DNA from 3 places in the Ensifer sp. 2TAB8 genome. Region 1 is predicted to be linked to each of the others. Evidence: predicted binding sites of a transcription regulator. Region 1 holds the regulator's gene; each other region holds the start of a gene.
What was found. Region 1 encodes PhoB, which activates phosphate uptake and scavenging genes when phosphate is short. Its sites were predicted from a motif close to TGTCATNNANCTGTCAT; they were not measured.
Positions count from the first base shown of each region.

Region 2: the regulator PhoB is predicted to act here: its motif matches at 4,938-4,954, upstream of AB4Z53_RS25055 (NAD-glutamate dehydrogenase).
Region 3: the regulator PhoB is predicted to act here: its motif matches at 2,276-2,292, upstream of AB4Z53_RS17310 (PhoX family protein).

Region 1 covers NZ_JBFRGB010000001.1:626,517-633,760, reverse strand. The annotation lists gene AB4Z53_RS03115 (substrate-binding domain-containing protein) at 1-180, shown strand, start outside; gene pstC (phosphate ABC transporter permease subunit PstC) at 274-1,758, shown strand; gene pstA (phosphate ABC transporter permease PstA) at 1,755-3,077, shown strand; gene pstB (phosphate ABC transporter ATP-binding protein PstB) at 3,091-3,906, shown strand; gene phoU (phosphate signaling complex protein PhoU) at 3,957-4,670, shown strand; gene phoB (phosphate regulon transcriptional regulator PhoB) at 4,921-5,604, shown strand; gene AB4Z53_RS03085 (GcrA family cell cycle regulator) at 5,674-6,195, opposite strand; gene AB4Z53_RS03080 (aspartate aminotransferase family protein) at 6,616-7,244, shown strand, end outside.
Region 2 covers NZ_JBFRGB010000018.1:2,539-9,782, forward strand. The annotation lists gene AB4Z53_RS25025 (MFS transporter) at 1-594, opposite strand, end outside; gene AB4Z53_RS25030 (hypothetical protein) at 637-978, shown strand; gene AB4Z53_RS25035 (aspartate-semialdehyde dehydrogenase) at 1,092-2,126, shown strand; gene AB4Z53_RS25040 (lytic murein transglycosylase) at 2,320-3,141, shown strand; gene AB4Z53_RS25045 (carbonic anhydrase) at 3,230-3,883, opposite strand; gene pdxY (pyridoxal kinase PdxY) at 4,013-4,894, opposite strand; gene AB4Z53_RS25055 (NAD-glutamate dehydrogenase) at 5,180-7,244, shown strand, end outside.
Region 3 covers NZ_JBFRGB010000009.1:213,822-221,065, reverse strand. The annotation lists gene AB4Z53_RS17315 (PaaI family thioesterase) at 1-123, shown strand, start outside; gene AB4Z53_RS17310 (PhoX family protein) at 189-2,201, opposite strand; gene AB4Z53_RS17305 (DUF2339 domain-containing protein) at 2,397-5,207, shown strand; gene AB4Z53_RS17300 (HD domain-containing protein) at 5,214-5,870, shown strand; gene AB4Z53_RS17295 (MOSC domain-containing protein) at 6,043-6,894, shown strand; gene AB4Z53_RS17290 (phytanoyl-CoA dioxygenase family protein) at 6,935-7,244, opposite strand, start outside.

The sequences.
Region 1 (7,244 bases):
TTCTACGTCAAGAAGGCACATCTCGGCGTTATCCCGGGCCTCAAGGAATATGTTGAGTTCTTCATCAACGACCAGATGATCGGCCCGGACAGCCCGCTCGCCGAATACGGCCTGGTTGCTGCTCCGGACGCTGAGCGCGAAGAAATCCGCAAGGCTTTCGAAGCCGGCAACATGCTCTGATAATGACAAGCCCCGGCGCGGTTTTTCGCGCCGGGGCATGCCTCCATTCGATTTGCCGGCGGCCATGACGGGCGATGCCGGGGAGACGTGCCGATGAGTACTTCGCTCCTTCTTTTGTTAATTGTTGTTATTGGTTTCATTGCTTATTTTGCCGGTCGTGCGCGTTCGCTTGCGCTCTCCGGTGGCAAGCTCTCCAACCTTCATTCCTTGCCGGGCTATCACGGCAGCTACGTCGCCATCTGGGCGATGCTGCCGGCGGCGCTCGTCCTCGGCGCGTGGCTGATTGCTGCTCCCGTCTATATCGACGGAAGCACGCGGGCGGCCCTGCCGGATACCGTCCAGAGCCAGGGCGCAGCGGCCGTCCAGCTCGCGCTTGGTCAGGTCAAATCCGTCGCCGGCGGCTTGCTGCGCTTGAGCGGCGAGGAACTTGCGGCGCTCCACGGCGGTACCGCCAATCTTCGCTCGACGCTCGCATCCAAGGGTGTCGCCCTTGCCGGCGAAGGCGAGCCCTACATGGTCACCGTCGCCCAGCACTTCAATGCGCTGACCGCGGCCAACCGCTGGCTGATGACCGCGGTCGTTCTGTTGATCGCGATTGCCGGCGGCATCTATGCCATTCGCAACGTCGCTACCCGCTTCCGGGCGCGCAACCAGGTTGAGCGGGTCATTCTCGGCTCGCTGATCGTTGCCTCGTCCATTGCCATCCTGACGACGGTCGGTATCGTCGCGTCGATGCTGTCGGAAGCCGGCCGTTTCTTCACCATGGTCTCGCCGTTCGAGTTCTTCTTCGGCACGGTCTGGGATCCGCGCTTCGCTGCTGCCGGCAGTGGAGGGGCCTCCGGTCAGTTCGGCCTGATCCCGCTCCTCGCCGGTACGCTCTATATCGCCTTCGTCGCCATGCTCTTCGCGGTGCCGATCGGCCTTTTCGCAGCCATCTACATGGCGGAATATGCAAGCCCGCGCCTGCGCTCCACCGCAAAGCCGCTGCTCGAAGTGCTGGCCGGCATTCCGACCATCGTCTACGGTTTCTTCGCGCTGGTAACTGTGGGCCCGTTCCTGCGTGACATCTCGGCGCAGCTGAACGGTCTTGCCACCGGCAACTACCAGAACTTCATCCAGGCGCAGAGCGTTGTCACCGCCGGCATCGTCATGGGCATCATGCTGATCCCCTTCGTGTCGTCGCTCTCCGACGACATCATCACCCAGGTGCCGCGTGCACTGCGTGACGGCTCGCTCGGTCTCGGCGCCACCCGCTCGGAAACGGTCAAGAAGGTTATCCTTCCAGCAGCCCTCCCGGGCATCGTCGGCGCGCTGCTTCTGACCGCCTCGCGCGCCGTCGGCGAAACCATGATCGTGGTGCTGGCGGCCGGTGTGGCGGCCCGCATGCAGATCAATCCGTTTGAACCGATGACGACGGTGACCGTGAAGATCGTCAACCAGCTCACAGGCGACCTCGAGTTCACCTCGCCGCAGACGCTGGTGGCCTTCGCGCTGGGCATCACGCTCTTCGTCATCACGCTCGGCCTCAACATTTATGCGCTCTACATCGTGCGCAAATACCGGGAACAGTACGAATGACCGACATCGCTTCCCCGACCGTCCGGATCTCCGCCCGTCCCGCATCCGCCAAGCGCGATATCGGCATCAAGCGTCGCTATGCCGCCGAACGCCGGTTCCGTGCCTACGGCATCGCCGCAATCAGCACCGGCCTCTTTTTCCTGGCGCTGCTGCTGTGGACCGTCATTTCCAACGGCTACACCGCATTCCAGCAGACGACGATCACGCTGCCGATCGAGTTCACGGAAAAGGTCATCGACCCCAACGGCGAACGCACGACCGACAGCAAGGTTCTGATGACTGCCAACTATCCGCTGCTGGTGCGCGACGCGCTCGTCAAGCAGCTCGGCATCGACGCGACCAAGCGTCCGCTCGTCAAGCAGGCGACCGACATGGTCTCTGCGAGCTCCCGTACGCTGCTGCGCGATATGGTCGTGGCTGATCCATCCATCATCGGCAAGACCGTTCCGGTCACGCTCCTGGCTGAAGCCAATATCGACTCCGCCAACAAGGGTCAGATCGACCTCAAGGTCGACGAGAGCAAGCGCAAGGTCAAGGACCAGCAGGTCACCTGGATGAACGAGCTTGCAAGCGCCGGCATCCTGAAGAAGAGCTTCAACACCGGCATCTTCACCTTCGGTGCCTCCAGCCGTCCTGAAGCGGCAGGCGTCGGCGTTGCTGCCCTCGGCTCGTTCTACATGATGCTGATCGTGCTCGTGCTGTCGCTGCCGATCGGCGTCGCCGCCTCGATCTATCTCGAAGAGTTCGCGCCGAAGAACCGGCTTACCGACCTGATCGAGGTTAACATCAACAACCTCGCGGCAGTTCCGTCGATCGTCTACGGTCTGCTGGGCCTCGCCGTCTTCATCAACTTTGCCGGCATGCCGCGCTCGGCAGCTGTCGTCGGCGGTTTCGTGCTGACGCTGATGACCCTGCCGACGATCATCATCGCCACCCGCGCGGCCTTGAAGGCGGTTCCCCCGTCGATCCGCTCGGCGGCACTCGGCCTCGGTGCCTCGAAGATGCAGACCATCTTCCACCACGTGCTGCCGCTGGCAATGCCGGGCATTCTGACCGGCACCATCATCGGTCTCGCCCATGCGCTTGGCGAAACCGCGCCGCTGCTCCTGATCGGCATGGTCGCCTTCGTGGTCGATTTCCCCGGTTCGCCGATGGAACCGTCGACCGCGCTGCCGGTGCAGATCTACATGTGGGCCAACGAGGCGGAACGCGCCTTCGTCGAGCGCACCTCTGGCGCGATCATCATCCTTCTCATCTTCCTCGTCGTCATGAACCTTGGCGCCATTCTGTTGCGACGTCGCTTTGAGCGCCGTTGGTAGTGAGGTAATTACTATGAACATCATGTCAGAAGCAGCCGTCGAGAAGGCCTTGGATCAGAAAATGAACACTGTGCCCTACAAGATGATCGGCAAGGATGTGTCGGTCTATTACGGCGAGAAGCGCGCGCTTTTCGACGTCAACCTCAACATCCGGGAAAACACGGTGACGGCGCTGATCGGCCCGTCCGGTTGCGGCAAGTCGACCTTCCTGCGCACGCTGAACCGCATGAACGACACCATCGAGAACTGCCGCGTCACCGGCAGGATCACGCTCGATGAGGACGACATCTACGATCCGACCATCGACGTCGTTGAACTGCGCGCTCGCGTCGGCATGGTCTTCCAAAAGCCGAACCCGTTCCCGAAGTCGATCTACGACAACGTGGCCTACGGTCCGCGTATCCATGGACTTGCCCGCACCAAGGCGGATTTCGACGAGATCGTCGAGACTAGCCTGCAGAAGGCCGGTCTGTGGAACGAGGTCAAGGACCGCCTGCAGGAGCCCGGCACCGGGCTTTCCGGTGGTCAGCAGCAGCGCCTCTGCATCGCCCGTGCCGTCGCCGTCAGCCCCGAAGTCATCCTGATGGACGAGCCCTGCTCGGCGCTTGACCCGATCGCGACCGCCAAGGTCGAAGAACTCATTCACGAACTGCGCACGAACTTCACGATCGTCATCGTGACCCACTCGATGCAGCAGGCCGCCCGCGTTTCGCAGCGCACCGCCATGTTCCACCTCGGCAATCTCGTCGAGGAGAACGACACCGACAAGATGTTCACCAATCCGGATGACCAGCGCACCCAGGATTACATCATGGGCCGCTTCGGCTGAGGCCGCATAAGGCTGCAACAGTAACTGGAAAGCGCCTGTAAGGATCGACGATCATGTCCATGCATATCATGTCCGCCTATGACGAAGAACTGAAGTACCTGACGCGCCGCATCTCGGAGATGGGCGGTCTCGCAGAGCAGATGGTCGCCGAATCCGTTCGCGCCCTGGTCAATTCCGACCTGGCTCTCGCGCAGAAGGTGATCTCGGACGACACCGTCCTCGACGATGCCGAGCGCCAGATCGGCGAGAAGGCGATCGTCACGATCGCCAAGCGCCAGCCGGTCGCCGCCGACCTTCGCGAGATCATGGGGTCGATCCGCATCGCCTCCGATCTGGAGCGTGTCGGCGACCTCGGCAAGAACACCGCCAAGCGCGTGATCGCGGTTGCCGGTTCCGGCATCCCGCGCAAGCTCGCCCGCGGTCTCGAGCACCTCGCCGAGCTCGCGCTGGTGCAGCTCAAGGAAGTGCTCGACGTGTATGCCTCGCGCTCGCCGGAAAAGGCCAACAGCATCCGTGAGCGCGACGAGGAGATCGATGCGATCTACACCTCGCTGTTCCGCGAATTGCTGACCTACATGATGGAAGATCCGCGCAACATCACGCCCTGCACACATCTTCTGTTCTGCGCCAAGAACATCGAGCGTATCGGTGACCACGCGACCAACATCGCCGAGACGATCTACTACATGGCTACGGGTGCCCAGYCGGAAGGCGAGCGTCCGAAGGATGACAACACGTCGACGTTGGGCTCGGTCAACGACTAGGTTAGAGCGGGACGAGGGGAGTTACATATACTCTTCCCCATCCCTTCTAGCGCCGAACGCGCGTTCGCAATGCATGCCCCATGAATATCATCCGGTCGCGGCTTCGGTCGCGGCCCCGAATTCCTGTATCTGAAGCACGCGGCTTTCGCACCGCCTTTGAAAACGGCGGTTGTGCTCCAGATTTAGAGTGTCTGAGCGCCGGTCGGTCCACTGGACCCGCACGGCGCTCACGGTAAGGAGTGGTTACCTGATGTTGCCAAAAATCGCCGTGGTCGAGGACGAAGAGGCGCTGAGCGTCCTGCTGCGTTACAATCTGGAAGCGGAAGGCTTCGACGTCGATACGATCCTCAGGGGTGACGAGGCAGAGATCCGGCTTCAGGAACGTCTGCCCGATCTCCTCATCCTCGACTGGATGCTGCCTGGCGTCTCCGGCATCGAGCTGTGCCGTCGGCTGCGCCAACGCCCGGAAACGGAGCGACTGCCGATCATCATGCTGACGGCGCGCGGCGAAGAGAGCGAGCGCGTTCGTGGTCTAGCGACCGGGGCAGACGACTATGTGGTCAAGCCGTTCTCGACGCCGGAGCTGATGGCTCGCGTCAAGGCGATGCTGCGCCGGGCGAAGCCTGAAGTGCTCTCGACGTTGCTGCGCTGCGGCGATATCGAGCTCGACCGGGAAACCCATCGCGTTCATCGCCGTAGCCGCGAAGTTCGCCTGGGGCCGACGGAGTTCCGCCTGCTGGAGTTCCTGATGTCCTCTCCGGGCCGCGTCTTCTCGCGCTCGCAGCTCCTGGACGGCGTCTGGGGCCATGACATCTATGTCGATGAGCGTACCGTCGACGTCCATGTCGGCCGCCTGCGCAAGGCGTTGAACTTCTCGACCATGCCCGACGTCATTCGCACGGTCCGCGGCGCCGGATACTCGCTCGAAAGCTGAGAATGGCAAATTGAAGCCAATAAAAAAGGGGCCGATCGGCCCCTTTTCCTTTTGTTCCCGTGCGGCGCCTTAGCGCATCCGTCGACGCTCGGCCGAGGGCTGGTAAGCAAGCCGTGCATGGAAGCTGCAATAGGGCGAGGACTCCGGCGAGTCATTGCCGCAGAAGTGAAACTCTTCCTTCAGCGGGTCGCCGATCGGCCACTTGCAGGTGCGCTCGGTGAGCTGGGTCAGCTCGAGGCGGCGCGACATCGGCACGACCACGTCGGTGCTGATGCTGAAATCCTGCTCGGCCACGAGATCGACTTCGATCTCTTCCTTGAGAACCGTGGCGCCGGACGGACGGGCAACGGTGCGGGTCGCAACGCGCGCGGCGTAGTTCGGTGCGCGCGGGGCCGAGGTCGGCCGCTTCGGACGGGCCGCAGCGGTGGTGCTGCCGCCAGCCTTGGCGCGTCCCGGGAGGCTCAGGCGATGAACCTTGCCGATGACAGCGTTACGGCTGACACCGCCGAGCTGTGCCGCGATCTGGCTAGCGCTCAGGCCCTCGGACCAAAGCTTCTTCAGTTTCTCCACCCGCTCGTCAGTCCAGTTCATCTCTGCACTCTCCGTTCTCAGCGTTGGGGATGGCAGAATCCCTCACCGCACCCCGGCTGAACCCCGAGGTTGCAAACGCGATAACTCTTTTGGTGACTAGGTCCGCCGCATGCGTCTAGTAATTGAATGTTAACGTACTGACCGTCGGACTCCGTGGCAAGAGTCCGGGGAATCGAGCCGAATCGAATTCGTAGTTTTCCCCAACTTGCTCGATCAGCGTTGCATTTTTGCAAGCCCTTCCGACTGATTTTTTCGCCGCAGGGAAACGGGCCTTGTCATCGCGCTGCAAGGCTTGGTTTTGTTGACATTGCAGTGCGAAATGGGAATAGTGCCTGCGCCGCCGCAAGGCGGCATTTTTGATTTTTATCGGGTCGCACGAAGCCGCGGGATCGATGTCGACTGGAGTAAGGAGAGCCTCGCATGACTGCAACCACGCCGCTTTATGACACCTACATGCGCGCGCCGTTGCGTTTCGAGCGAGGAGAGGGCGTCTGGCTGATTGCCGAAGATGGCTCGCGCTACCTCGACTTCGCTGCCGGCGTTGCCGTGAACTCGCTTGGTCATGCGCATCCGCACCTCGTCGAGGCACTGAAGGCGCAGGCCGAGAAGGTCTGGCACCTTTCCAACCTGTACGAGGTTCCTGGCCAGGAAAGCCTTGGGCGTCGCCTGGCGGCCGTCACCTTTGCCGATCGGGTCTTCTTCACCAATTCCGGTGCGGAAGCGCTGGAATGCGCGATCAAGACGGCGCGGCGCTATCACTTCGCCAAGGGGCAGCCCGAGAAGTTTCACGTCATCACCTTCGAGGGTGCCTTCCACGGCCGCACGATCGCGACGATCGCCGCCGGCGGCCAACAGAAATACATCGAAGGTTTCGGGCCGAAGGCGCCGGGGTTCTACCAGGTTCCGTTTGGTGACATCGCAGCCGTCAAGAATGCGATCACCGAGGAGACCGCTGCGATCCTGATCGAACCGATCCAGGGCGAGGGCGGCATCCGTCCGGCGACCAAGGAGTTCATGCAGGAATTGCGCGCGCTCTGCGACGAGTTCGG
Region 2 (7,244 bases), on a different contig from region 1:
GATGCGCCAGCCCCAGGCGGCAAAGGCTTCCTTGCCGAGGGCGAACTGCACGAGCAGGATCACCACCAGCGACAGGAACAGGCCGAGCGTCGCCGTGGTCTGGATCCAGGAGGTAAAGTAGCCACGCCGCCCGTTTGGCGCGTGCTCGGCCACGTAGGTCGCGGCACCGCCATATTCCCCACCGAGCGCCAGGCCCTGCAGCATGCGCAGAACGATGAGCAGGATCGGTGCAGCGATGCCGATCGAGGCGGCGCCGGGCAGGATGCCGACCAGGAAGGTCGACAGACCCATGATCAGGATCGTCACGAGGAAGGTGTATTTGCGGCCGACGAGGTCACCCAGGCGACCGAAGACCAGGGCGCCGAACGGGCGAACCAGGAAGCCCGCAGCAAAGGCCAGAAGCGCGAAGATGTTACGCGTCGTTTCCGGGTAGGAGCTGAAGAAGGTCGCGCCGATATAGACGGCGAGCGAACCGTAGAGATAGAAGTCATACCATTCGAACACGGTACCAAGCGACGAGGCGAAGATGACCTTCTTCTCCTCGCCGGTCATCGGACGCGCTTTTGCGTCGTCCGCTGTCGCGACATTTGCCATTTTGTTTATCCTCCACTCCAAAACAGCTTGTTGGAGCGCCCATTGGCTGGTCCGGCATTCCTCCCTAGAACGTCCGGACGTGGTGCGCCTGGTGAAGAGGATGTCAGAAAACCACCGGCGCAGGCAGAGATGCTTTCGGCTTATGACTTTCGTCTAATGCGGCGATCGACCGCGGCAACGTCCGGGAACGCGTTGCCGGACCGCGATGTCTTGACTCTTCCTCAAAACCGCGTAAGAGCAGCGACGAACGAGGAAATCACCACCATGCGACCGATCGGTCTAGCCATCGCTGCTTTGATCCTGTCGGCTCTTGCCGCGGGGCAGGATGTCGATTTTTCGTTCGCTTGCAAAACAACGGCCAAAACGACGACGAAAACCGTCTGACGTCTCTGGCCCTCCGCTCTCTCCCCGGTTTGGCCGGGGACAGGAACCCTCGCGGCAGTTCGCGCGGTTTCCCCCTCACCCGACGAGGAGAGACAGAAAAGAGAGCTTAGATCATGGGTTTCAAGATTGCAGTCGCAGGCGCCACCGGCAATGTCGGCCGGGAGATGCTGAACATCCTTTCCGAACGCGGCTTTCCCGCGGATGAAGTTGTCGCGCTTGCTTCGGCCCGCTCCCAGGGCACGGAAGTTTCCTTCGGCGACAAGACCCTCAAGGTCAAGAACCTCGAAAACTACGATTTCTCCGACACCGATATCTGCCTGATGTCGGCTGGTGGCGCCGTTTCGCTCAAGTATTCGCCGAAGATCGGCCAGCAGGGCTGCGTCGTCATCGACAACTCTTCGGCCTGGCGTTACGACGCCGAAGTGCCGCTGATCGTGCCGGAAGTGAACCCGGACGCGATCACGCAGTTCACCAAGAAGAACATCATCGCCAACCCGAATTGCTCGACCGCCCAGCTCGTCGTCGCGCTGAAGCCGCTGCACGACCATGCCAAGATCAAGCGCGTCGTCGTCTCGACCTACCAGTCGGTTTCGGGCGCCGGCAAGGACGGCATGGACGAGCTGTTCAATCAGACCCGTGCGGTCTTCGTTGCCGATCCGATCGAATCGAAGAAGTTCACCAAGCGCATCGCCTTCAACGTCATCCCGCACATCGACGTGTTCATGGAAGACGGCTACACCAAGGAAGAGTGGAAGGTGCTGGCCGAAACCAAGAAGATGCTCGATCCGAAGATCAAGGTGACCTGCACCGCCGTGCGCGTCCCTGTTTTCATCGGCCACTCGGAATCGGTCAACATCGAGTTCGAAAACGAGATCACGGCCGACCAGGCGCGCGACATCCTGCGCGAGGCGCCGGGTTGCCTTGTCGTCGACAAGCACGAGAACGGTGGCTACGTCACGCCTTACGAAAGTGCCGGCGAAGACGCGACCTACATCTCGCGTATCCGTGAAGACGCGACCGTTGAAAACGGCCTCAACATCTGGGTCGTTTCCGACAACCTGCGCAAGGGTGCAGCACTGAACGCGATCCAGATCGCCGAGCTCCTTGTCAACCGCGGCCTCATCAAGCCGCGCAAGCAGGCAGCCTGAAAGAAACGGTAGAGCAGTTCATCCCGCCGAGCCCATTCGGGCTTGGCGGGTTTCCTGTTTCACGATCGCGGGTCATTTCGCCCGGCTTCACGTGAAACCACGAAAAAGTTACCGCCGCTTCCGGCAGGTGACACGGCCGGCGAAGGCTGGCATTTTTGAAAGCGATGAGATTCGGGCTATGACGGGGTATTTCATGCACAGGGCAAAGTGCGTAGCGGTGGGGCTTGCTGCCCTGGTTTCGACTGCAGTTTTTCCGGCGGTGGCATCCGCCGCCCAATGCGGCAATGACGGCAGCGGCTTTTCCGCCTGGGTACAGAACTTCAAGCAGGAGGCCTCCGGCAACGGCATCAGCCCTCAGGTGCTCGATCGTGCCCTGTCCGGCGTCTCCTACAACAAGGCGACGATCCGCGCCGACCGCGGCCAGAAGAGCTTCAAGCTCTCGCTTGACCAGTTCATGCAGAAGCGCGGCGGGCAGGTGATCATTTCGCGTGGCAAGAAGATGAAACAGCAGAATGCTGCGCTCTTCACCAGCATCGAACGCCGTTTCGGCGTGCCGGCCGGCCCGCTGATCGCCATCTGGGGCATGGAAACCGGTTTTGGCGGCTTCATGGGCAAGGAGCATACGCTCTCGGCCGTTTCGACGCTCGCCTATGACTGCCGCCGTTCGGACTACTTCACCGACCAGCTCTATGCCGCCCTGCAGCTCGTGCAGCGCGGCGACCTGAGCCCGGATGCGCGCGGTGCTGCCCATGGCGAGATCGGCCAGACACAGTTCCTGCCGGCCAACGTGTTGAAATTCGGCGTCGACGGCGACGGCAACGGCCATATCGACATGGTTCGCTCCAAGGCCGATGCACTGGCCTCGACCGCCAACTTCCTGCGCGGCCACGGCTGGCAGCCTGGCGCCGGCTATCAGCCCGGCCAGGCGAATTTCGTTGCGATCCAGGGCTGGAACGCGGCAACCGTCTACCAGCAGGCGATCGCCATCATCGGCGCCGAGATCGACGGCCTCTGATCGTCACCAGTTTGCGCATCCCTTGGGATGCGCTAAACGTTTCGAAAGAATGCAAAGCCCGGTTCTCACGAACCGGGCTTTCTGCTGACTACATGCCTGGACGGGAGAAGTCGCCGGTCGTGGGATCCATGACCCAGAGCTCGCCGGTCGAGATGTCGAACCAGGCGCCATGCAGATGCAGCTTGCCCTTGGCTTCCAGAATCTGGACGCAGGGGAAGGTGCGCAGGTTGGCGAGGGAGTTGCGGATCGAGACCCGCTCCAGCGCGCGCTGCCGCTCCCCCTGGGTCATGACGTCGTTGCTCTGGATCTGCTCGGCGGCCGGCTTCAGCAGGTTCATCCAGCGACCGATGAAGTCACCCGGCGACAACGGCTCGGCATCCGGATCGAGCGCCGCCTTGATACCGCCGCAGCGGCCATGGCCCATCACGACGATATCGCTGACACGCAGAGACTGCACGGCGAACTCGAGCGCCGCCGAAGTCGAATGGTAGTGACCGTCGGGCTCGTAGGGTGGCATGAGATTGGCGACGTTGCGCACGACGAAGAGTTCGCCCGGCCCGCTATCGAAGATAGTTTCCGGCGCGGCGCGCGAATCGCAACAGGCGACGACCATCGTCCTCGGTTTCTGGCCGGTTTCCGCCAGCGCCTTGTAGCGCTTCTGCTGTTCGCTGAAGCGGCCGTTCATGAAGTTGTGGTAGCCGTTCAGAAGGTGATCCGGAAAACGCTGCTGCTGCTTGTCCATCGGTTGCTCCGCTGCTGCTTCGGGCTGGGTGCCGGCTTTCGCCCGCGTCCAGCTCCGAGTCATGAAAGTCATCATGATCCAAAGTTCAATCCACGATGTCTTCCAGGCATCGTCGATGAACAGCTTCTTCTATTTTCGCCGTATCTGATTGGGATGCACCAGCCGGCGCATCTGCACCATCGCCATCGGCGTCGAAAGGCTGGACGCATCCTGCTCGATCGTCAGTTCATCCGCCCCGCGCTTGACGCTGCGGGCGATGATTTCAAATACGCTCGCGGTCGCCATTTGCAATGCACGCTCCTCCGACAATCCTTCGAGAAGTCGCGCCAGGAAGACGGCGGTCAGCAAGTCTCCAGTACCGTTTGGCGGGTTCTCGACGAGCCGATGTTCGGCGAGCAGCGCGTGATTGCCCGAAAGGAAGAGATTGCCGGTACCGCCGCTCATCATCGGCACCGCCGATGTCACCAGCACGCGGGCCGGGCCGAGGCCGAGCGCGGCATCGAGGATCGCCGTATTCGTTTCCAGCGTCGCGCCCGCAAGCCAGGCCAGCTCGAAGCGGTTCGGCGTCGCCAGATTGGCAAGCGGCAGCAACTGGTCGCGAATGGCCGTCGCGGTCGCCTCCGGAACATAGAGCCCGCCGGCATCGCCAATGACAGGATCGCAGGCATAGATCAGCTTGGGATTGCGCTCCCTCAGCGCCGTCACCAGCCGGGAAACGCCTTCAGCCTGTCCGGCCGAGCCGAGGTAGCCGGAAAGCACGGCGCGCACCTCGTCGACCCAGGGCGCAGCAATGAGATCGTCGATCACCGACTGGAAATCCGCGTCCGAGATGGTGACGCGGGTCGAGCGTCCGTGCCCGGGATGCCAGGGGAGAATGACTGTCGGCAAGGCCCAGACCGGGTGCCCCAGTGTCTCCAGCGCGAAGACCGCGGCCCGGTTGCCGACCTTGCCACGCACGACATGGCTCGAGATGACGATGACGGCACCGGGCAGGGAGGGCATTTCGGGCATCGACGAGTCCAATCCTTCGGTCTAGAAACTCTGATCACCCGACTGTCACTGCCCTGTCAACAGGCGATGGCAGATAGGTCCAGTCGAAGCCGCTAGCGTTTTCGTGCTTTTTCATCGATTTTCGAGCAATTTTCGCGAATTTGCCTTCGATTTAAATGGATTTAAGCTGTTTTCACGTGAAATTCTCCAATTTTTGGCTCGATTTTGCCGAAATCGGCGTAAAAAGCGGTCGCCATTAGCCATGGTTCTGATAGGGTTTGGCCTATCATGAATGGGAGAGACTTCATGGGCGTGAAATACAATCCGAAGCGGGACAGACACATCGACGCAGCAAAGGCGGCCGCCATCAAACTGGGCGTCGACGGGCTGGCGCCGGAGATCCTCTTCGGTGGGGCCAGCAACGACGACCTCGATCTTTATTCGGCGGACATGCTGGCGCTGATTGCAGCCCACGCGCATCGGGAACTCACCCGCTGGGACGGTGGCAAGCCACAGGTTTCGGTCGAGAGCGTCGAAGGCGTCGCGCCTGGCGGCACCGAGGTCTCGATCATCGCGATCACCGAACACAACATGCCCTTCCTCTATGATTCGATCATGGGGGAGATCACCAGCACGCACCGCGACATTCACCTCGCGATCCACCCCATTCTGGTCAAGGAACCGGGCAAACCGGCAAAACTCTTCGATCCGGAAGAGGAAAGCGATCCGTCGCACCGCGTCAGCCACATCCAGATCCACCTGACGAAGCTGGCCCCCGTCGAAGCCGAGCAACTCAGCAACCGCATCCGCGACGTGCTGGAGCAGGTCCATCAGACCGTGCACGACTGGCCGGCGATGACGACGCTGCTCGACCAGGCCATGCAGGAGCTCGAAGCCTACAACGCGTCGCGCAAGAAGAGCGATCGCGACGAGGCGCTCGCCTTCCTTCGCTGGCTCCGTGACAACAACTTCACATTCCTCGGGATGCGCGAATACACCTATTCGGGCAAGGGCGAGAAGGCAGCCGTCGAACGCGGCAAGGGCAGGGGCCTCGGCATCCTTTCGAACCCCGACGTGCGCGTCCTGCGCCAGGGCAAGGACGCGGTGCTAACCACGCCTGAAATCCTCGCCTTCCTGGACGGCCCGGATTTCCTGATCGTCACCAAGGCCAATGTGAAGTCCGTCGTGCACCGCCGCGCCTATATGGACTATATCGGCATCAAGCGGTTCGACGCCGACGGCAATGTCACCGGGGAACTGCGCATCGTCGGCCTGTTCACCTCGACCGCCTATACGCGCCAGGCAGCAGAAATTCCGCTGCTGCGCCACAAGATCGAGAAGATCGTCGATCACTTCGGCTACGACCCGCAGAGCCACTCCGGCAAGATGCTGGCCAATACGCTGGAATCCTATCCGCGCGACGACCTGTTCCAGATCGATGTCGGCCTGCTTGCCGCCTTCTGCGAGCAGATCAACGAACTCGGCGACCGGCCGCGCATCCGCGTGCTGCCGCGCATCGACCATTTCGACCGTTTCGTCTCGGTCATCGTCTTCGTACCGCGCGAACAGTACGATTCGGATGTCCGCGAAAAGATCGGCGACTACCTGAAGACGGTCTATGACGGCCGCGTCTCCGCCTACTATCCGGCCTTCCCGGAAGGGGGCCTCGCCCGCGTCCACTTCATCATCGGCCGCTCCGCCGGCAAGACGCCGCGCATTCCGCAGGCCAAGCTCGAAGAAGCGGTCCGTGGCATCGTCACCCGCTGGATCGACCGGTTCGACCTGCTCGCCCGCAAGGACGGCATCGAGCTCGATGTCGACAATGCCTACCAGTCGTTCTTCACGCCGGCGGAAGCCTATGCCGATCTGGCCGACATCGCTGCGTGCAAGGGTCCGGATCCGATCCGGATCTCGTTCTACAACTATCCCCGCGCGGTCATGCGTGCCGATACGGCCGAGCTGAAGATCTTCCACGCCGGCGAACCGGTATCGCTGTCGCGCCGCGTGCCGCTGCTCGAAAACCTCGGCTTCCGGGTGATCAGCGAGCAGACCTATGACATCGGCGTCAACGCCCACGGCGAAGAACAGCGCAAGGTCGTGCTGCACGACATGGAGCTGATCCACCGCGACGGACACGCGCTGAACCTCGACAAGACCGGCCCGGCCCTGGAAGAAGCCTTCCTGGCCGCCTGGAACGGCTCGATCGAGGACGACAACTTCAATCGGCTGATCCTGCTTGCGGGCCTCAACGCCCGCGAAGTGACAGTGCTGCGCGCCTATGCCCGTTATCTGCGCCAGGCCGGCATCACCTACTCACAGGGCTACATCGCCGACACCCTGAACAAGTATCCGGCAATTGCCGCCGACATCT
Region 3 (7,244 bases), on a different contig from region 1:
ATCGTGCATCGCGGCCGCACCATCGCGACGTCCGAAGCCTGGCTGCGCGACGTCAACGGCAAGCTGCTGGCCCACGCCACCGAAACCTGCGCCATCTTCCCGATCGACAATCTGCGGCGCTAAAACAATTCCTGAAACGAGGACGCCGTGCAGAACTGCGCGGCGTCCGTCTGCAATCCTCAGATTTATCAGCCGATCCGGCCGCCGCCCTGCTTGGTCACGGCGATGACGGCCGGGCGTACCGGCATGTCATCCCTAAAGTCCGGCCAGCGGGTGGCCGGGGCCTCGTAGGTGGCAAGGCCGGCATCGCCCGGGTGCTGGACGGCGAGGAAGAAGGTGTCCGAGGTCGGGTTAAAGCAGGGGCCGCACATTTCGGCGCCAACCGGCACGCGGAAGAAGAGCTTCGACGTGCCGCGGGCGGCACCATCCGTGTCGATCGCCCATATGCCGTCGGTACGGCCGGTGTCCTTCTCATTGTTGCCATCGGTCGAAACCCAGAGACGGCCGTCGGTGTCGATCGCGCAGTTGTCTGGCATGCCGAACCAGCCGTTCTTGGTGGTCGCGGTCGAGAACGAGGCGCCGACCTCGGCAACAGCAGGGTCGCCGCACTTCAGGAGCACGTCCCAGCGGCTCTTCAGCGAGGCAAAGTCACCGTCCGTCTCGGTGATCTCGACGATGTGGCCGAAGGCATTCTTGGCCCGCGGATTGGCGGCGTCAACTTCCTCTGCCCTGCGCTTGGTGTTGTTGGTCAGCATCACGTAGACCTTGCCCGTCTTCGGGTTCGGCTGGACGTCTTCCGGGCGGTCCATTTTGGTCGCACCGAGGGCGTCGGAGGCGAGACGGGTGTTGATCAGCACGTCCGCCTGCGAGGCAAAGCCGTTGGCTTCGGTCAGCGGGCCTTCGCCGTGCGTCAGCGGCATCCAGGTGACGGTGCCGTCTTCGTCGAACTTGGCGACATAGAGCGTGCCCTCGTCGAAGAGGTCCATGTTGGCGGCGCGATCGTCAGGCTTGAAGGTGCCCTTGGTCACGAACTTGTAGACATAGTCGTAGCGCTCGTCATCGCCGGAATAGAGCACGACGCGACCGTCCTTGTTGACGATCGATTCGCAGCCTTCGTGCTTGAAGCGGCCGAGGGCGGTGCGCTTCTTCGGTACCGACGTCGGGTCCAGCGTGTCGACCTCGACGATCCAGCCGAAGCGGTTGGCTTCGTTCGGCTCCTTGGAGACGTCGAACCGGTCGTAGAAAGACGCCCATTCATACTGGCCGCCCGGTGCGCCCAGGCGCTTCAGCTGCTTGTATTCAGGATGGTCTTCGGCGATCTCGCCGCCGAAATAGCCGTTGAAGTTTTCCTCGGCCATCATGTAGGTGCCCCAGGCGGTGACGCCGCCGGCGCAATTGTTAAGCGTGCCGAAGACTTTTTTGCCGGTCGGGTCGGAGGGCGTCTTCAGGCGGTCGTGGCCGGCGGCCGGACCGGTGATCTGCATCTCGGTGTTGACGGTGATGCGGCGGTTGTTCTTGCCATCGAGAACCGGTTGCCACTTGCCGTCGACCTTGCGGATCTCGATGATCGTGCCGCCATGGGCAGCCATCTCGATGTCGACCAGTTCCTTGCTGTATTCGCCGAGAACGACCTTCTCTTCCTCGACTTCCTTGCCGTCCTTCGTCACCTTTTCCTTCACGACGCTGGCGAAGGCCGGGAACATCAGTTCGGCATTGGTATATTCGTGGTTGACGACGAGCAGGCCGTGGTCGGCGCTGCCGTCGAGCGGGATGAAGCCGACATAGTCGTTGTTGTAGCCGAAGAGTTTTTCCTGGGCGGCAGCCGTCTGGTTCTTCGGGTCGAACTCCGGACTGTCGGCGAAGATCTTGTCGCCCCAGCGCAAAAGGATATCCGCATCATACCCTTCAGCGACATGGTGCTTCTCGTCGACGCCGGCTTCGATCTCGGTGAAGTCGAAGCGCGAACCTTCCTCGGCGCGTGCTTCGTCGGCAGTGAGCAGAGCGAGCGGGCTGACCGTCGTCGAAATCGCGGCGACGGCGAGCGAGCCGCCGATGAAGGAGCGGCGCGAGAAACGGCGATGGATGATGTCGCCCATCGTCGGGTTGGCGGAACAGTTGTGGCCGATGTCTTCCAGCTCTTCCCTGCGTTCCGTCAGCGTCTTGAATTCGGTCTCTTCCGTCTGGGCGAGATGCTTGTCCATGATCGGGTCTCCTGTTGAACGATGGAAACCACCGCGCGAGACAGCGGTGTTCATCCGCCTGTACCAGCTGCCCGGTGACAGTTCTGCGACATTTCCGTGAAGAGATTACAGCGCTCGGACGTCTATGGATTTGGTGACCGCGCAAAAGTTTGTATGGTTGCGCCGAGCACGCCAGTGCGACCGTCAGGGGAATACATGTTCGAACTCTTTGCCTTTGTTGCCTTTATCCTCGCTCTTTCCGCCTTCGCCGGCGGTCGCAAGACGGCCGAGCGACTGGGGGCCGAAATCGCCGCGCTGAAGGCGGAGGTCGCAAGGCTGAAGGCCTCTTCGGGCGAAGGCATTCGGGCCGAATCAACGAGCGAAGAGCTGGCAGCCACGCCCGAATTGCCGGTGGAACCGGAGACGGTCGAGGATACCGGCGGCGACCTAGCGGCCAGCGCGGCCGAGGGCGCCCGCATCTTCGGTGGCGAGGAGAAGGCGGCGGATATCGAAGTCGAAGAGACGATCGCTGCCAACACGGAAGCGCCACAGCCGGTGCAGGCCACGCCCCGCCAGGCCGAAAGCCTGGAGAGCCGTCTCGGCGCGCGTTGGGCCGTCTGGGTCGGCGGCATCGCGCTCGCTCTCGGCGGCGTCTTCATGGTCAAGTATTCCATCGATGCCGGCCTGCTGAGCCCCGCGGTTCGCCTGACGCTCGCTGCCCTCTTCGGCCTCTTGCTGATGGCGGCAGGCGAGATCATCCGCAGGCGCGCGGTGCCCGTGATCGCCAATGAATTCCAGAATGCGATGATCCCCGGCATCCTGACTGCCGCCGGTGCCGTCACTCTCTTCGGGGTCGCCTATGCCGCCTACGGCATCTACGGCTATATCGGCACAGGTACGGCATTCGTGCTGCTGGCCGCGATTTCGCTGGCGACCGTTGGCCTGTCGCTGCTGCACGGGCAGGCGCTCGCTGGCCTCGGCCTGCTTGCCTCGCTCGCAACGCCGGCGCTGGTCTCGAGCGGCGAGCCGCGCCCCTGGGTGCTTTTCGGCTTTCTCTCGGTTGTCTGGCTGGCGACGATTTCTGCCTCGCGGCTGCGCAGCTGGACCGTGGTTCCGACTTTGGCCAATGCCGGCATCGGGCTCTGGGGGCTGGCTTACATCGCCGCGACCGCGCCATTCGAGCCGCTGCCGGTCGCGTTCGCACTGCTGGTGATGATCGCTGGTACCGGCCTCATTTGGCCGGGTGCTACGGAAGCAGCAGCCGCGCCCGAGGCCCCGGAGGGAGCGGAGCGACGCGGCGCCGTTGCCGGACCATGGGAGCGGCTGTTTATCCCGCCGCATGCGGCGATCTCCATTTCCGCGGCGATCACCGCAACGGTGCTTGCGCTCCTCCTCATCAGCCCGGCGGTGGCCGCGGTCAAATATCCGGTGATGGAATTTGCCGTCGTCATTGCGGCGCTGGCGGCCCTTGGGGCCTGGCGGCCGACGGCGGTCTATCCCGCCGTGCTTTCGGCGGTCGGCGCTGTTGCCGGCGTCTGGAGCCTGACGGCGCTGAGCGGTGTGCTCGCCTATCTCGATCCTTCACTGGCCGACGCCCTGCCGACGATCGTGCTGCCCGGACGGACGGCCATGATCACCGCGATGCTGCTTGCAGCGCTGTTCGTCGCCCTCGGCGGCTTCGTGCTGTCGCGCCGTCTCGTCACCCATCCGCAATATTCGACGCTCTGGGCAGGAATTGCCGCGGTCGTCCCGGTCGCGCTCGTCGCCATGTCGTTCCTGATGACCGGCAATTATGCCTTCGACCTGCCGCACGGCCTGTTCTCGCTCGTCGCCGGGGCCGCGTTGCTTGGGCTGGCGGATTGGCTCTACCGCCGCGACGGCGAGGTGGAGGTGCGCGACACGGCGGCCGGACTGCTGGTGGCGGGCTCGCTTGCGTTCTTCGTCCTTGCGCTTCATGCCTGGACGGACGGGCTCGTGACGACGCTTGCGATTGCGGTGCTCGGAACGGCCTATGCGCTCGCGACCCGCATCCGCACCTGGCCGATCCTGCCTTGGATGACCGGTGCGGCGGCCGTTGTCGTTCTCGGGCGCATCGCCTGGGAACCGACGATCGTTGGCGCAGGCAATCTCGGCACCACGCCCGTCTTCAACGCACTCCTGCCGGGCTACGGCATTCCGGCCGTGCTGCTTGCGGGCTCCGCCTATTTCCTGAGATCCTGGCCCGGCACACGGGTGCGCAACCTTTTGCAGGCGCTTGCCAGCCTCTTCGTGCTGTTGACGCTCGCGATCCTGGTGCGTCATGCGATGAACGGCGGCGTGCTCGACAGCGCGGTACCGACACTCGGCGAGCAGTCCATCTATACGCTGCTGGCAATCGGCGCCTCGGCGATTTTCATGAGCCTCGACATGAAGTCGCCGAGCCCGGTCTTCCGCTATGGTGGCATGGGCCTCGGCGTGCTCTCGATGCTGTCGGTGCTTTCGGCACACCTCCTTGGCCTCAATCCCTACTTCAGCGGGGAACTTCTCGGCCATATCCCATTCTTCGATCTGCTTTTGATCGGCTATTTGTTGCCGGGGCTCGGCTATGCCGGGCTCGCCTGGTATGCGCGCGACAAGCGGCCCTTGCCCTATGTCATGGCGCTTGCCGTCAGCGGCGCGATCCTCGCCTTCGCCTGGGCGAGCCTTACGGTTCGACGTGCCTGGCAGGGCGAGAACATCGCGGATTGGAAGGGCTTCCTGCAGGGCGAGACCTATACCTATTCGGTCGTCTGGTTGCTCCTCGGCGTGCTGCTGCTGGTGCTCGGCTCGCGCTTCCACGCCAAGAGCATCCGCATCGCTTCGGCCGTTCTCGTCTTCGTCGCCGTGCTGAAGGTGTTCCTGATCGACATGTCCAACCTCGAAGGTTTCCTGCGGGCCCTGTCCTTCATCGGACTTGGCGGAGTATTGATCGGGATAGGACTCTTCTATCAGAAGATTCTCTCCGGCGTCGCATCGACGGCGCCGACAAGTTCTGCCGAGCAGCAATAGGACACCATGACTTGCATTTCGAAACTGGCGGCCGCCTTCGCGCCGCATGAGGATCTCGCCGCGGTGCTGTTGCCGCATGCCTTTGCCGCCGATGACGGATCGCATGATGCAGCGCATCTGATCCGTGTCTGGAAGAATGCCGCCCGCATTCAGAAAGAAGAGGGCGGCGATCCGCGTTTGCTCGCCGCTGCGGTGCTGTTGCATGACTGCGTCTCGGTGGAGAAGAATTCTCCATTGCGCACTGAGGCGTCGCGGTTGGCGGCGGAGAAAGCGACCGGCATTCTGCGGCAGCTTGGCTGGGGTGCGGACGAAACCGCCGCGGTGGCGCACGCCATCCTGACGCACAGCTTCTCGGCCAATATCCCGCCGGAAACGCTGGAGGCGAAGATCCTTCAGGATGCCGATCGGCTGGATGCGATCGGCATGGTGGGCGCTGCCCGCTGTTTCTACATCGCCGGACGCATGGGCAGCGGCCTCTATGACCCGCTCGATCCGCTGGCGGAGGGCAGGGAGCTCGACGACAAGGCTTTTGCCATCGATCATTTCGAGACCAAGCTTTTCCGGCTGGCCGATGGCTTCAAGACCAAGGCCGGCCGCCGTCTGGCGACGGAGCGTGAGCAACGGCTGCGCGACGTGCTTGCCATGATGCTCGATGAAATCTAGTTGCTGGGAAGGGCGTGGAGCAGTTCTTTGTGTGGGTGTGTAGATTGCACCGGAACATTTCTCCGTTTCCCTCAAACCGAGAAATGATCTAGGCCTTTCAACGGATTGCAGCCTCCTGGTGAATCGGACCGTCAGGCGCTTGAATCAGTTTTTGAAGATGAAGGAACTGACCATGAAGGTGACCGGCCTCAACATTCATCCGCTGAAGAGCGGTCGCGCGATTGCCCGCGAGACGGTCTCGGTTAATCTCGACGGCGTCGAGGGCGACCGTCGTTTCATGTTGGTGGAGCCGGACGGGCGCTTCATCACCCAGCGCGAACTGCAGCCATTGGCGCAGGTTGAGGCCAGGCACATCGATGGCGGCGTGCACCTGAAGATGGGTGACCGGGAGATCTCGGTTCGCTTTGACCCCGACCGTCGTCTGGACGTCGTCGTCTGGGGCAGCGAAGTCGATGCCGCCGTGTCGGACGAAACGACCGACGAGCTTCTCTCCTCATGGTTCGGCCGCCCGGTCAGGCTCGCCCATATGGACACCTCGGCCGAGCGGTTCGTCGGCGCCGAATGGGCAGGAGCGGCCGCGCCCGTCGGCTTTGCCGATGGCTTTCCGGTGCTGATTACGACGACAGGTTCGCTTGCCGATCTCAACCGGACGCTTGCTGAAAAGGGGCAGGAGCCCGTCGGCATGGATCGTTTCCGCACCAATATCCTCGTCGATTGCGATGACGCCTGGGATGAAGACTTCTGGGAGAGCGTCGAGATCGGTGGCATCCGCTTCGATCTCGTGAAGCCCTGCGCCCGCTGCATCATGACCACGCAGGATCAGATCACCGGCGAGCGCATTGGCGGCAACCCGATCCAGGGGCTCGCCGAAAAGCGCATGTCCTCTGACCGACGTGTGCCCGGCGTTCTCTTCGGTTGGAATGCGGTGCCGCGCAGCGAAGGCACCGTGAAGCTCGGCGACGAGGTCAAGGTCACCGGCCGACGCGGCGAGCGCTGGCCGATGAAGGTGCGGGCTTCGGCTTAGTTCAGAAGCAGTTCCGAGCGGAAACCATTTCAAGCCTCTCTCACGCCCAGGGCGTGATGCCGAGAAGCTTGGCGCCGAGATCTGAGAGGCTGGCGGCGGAAGCGTTGTGCTTCTCCCATTCGCGCGGATCGCCGGGGAAGGCGTCGCGCTTCGGGTGATCGAGCTCGCGCCACAGCCGCACCCGCTCTTCGCGCTCGGCGACATTCTCCCATTCCGCCGGATGCATCGAGATGTATTGCGCCATGCGCACGCGGCCATCGGAGTGATTGGGCCGAACGCCGTGGGCAAGCAGGCTGTTGAAGATCATCAGGTCGCCGGCTTCCATCTCGATGTTGACGGTTGAAAGACCG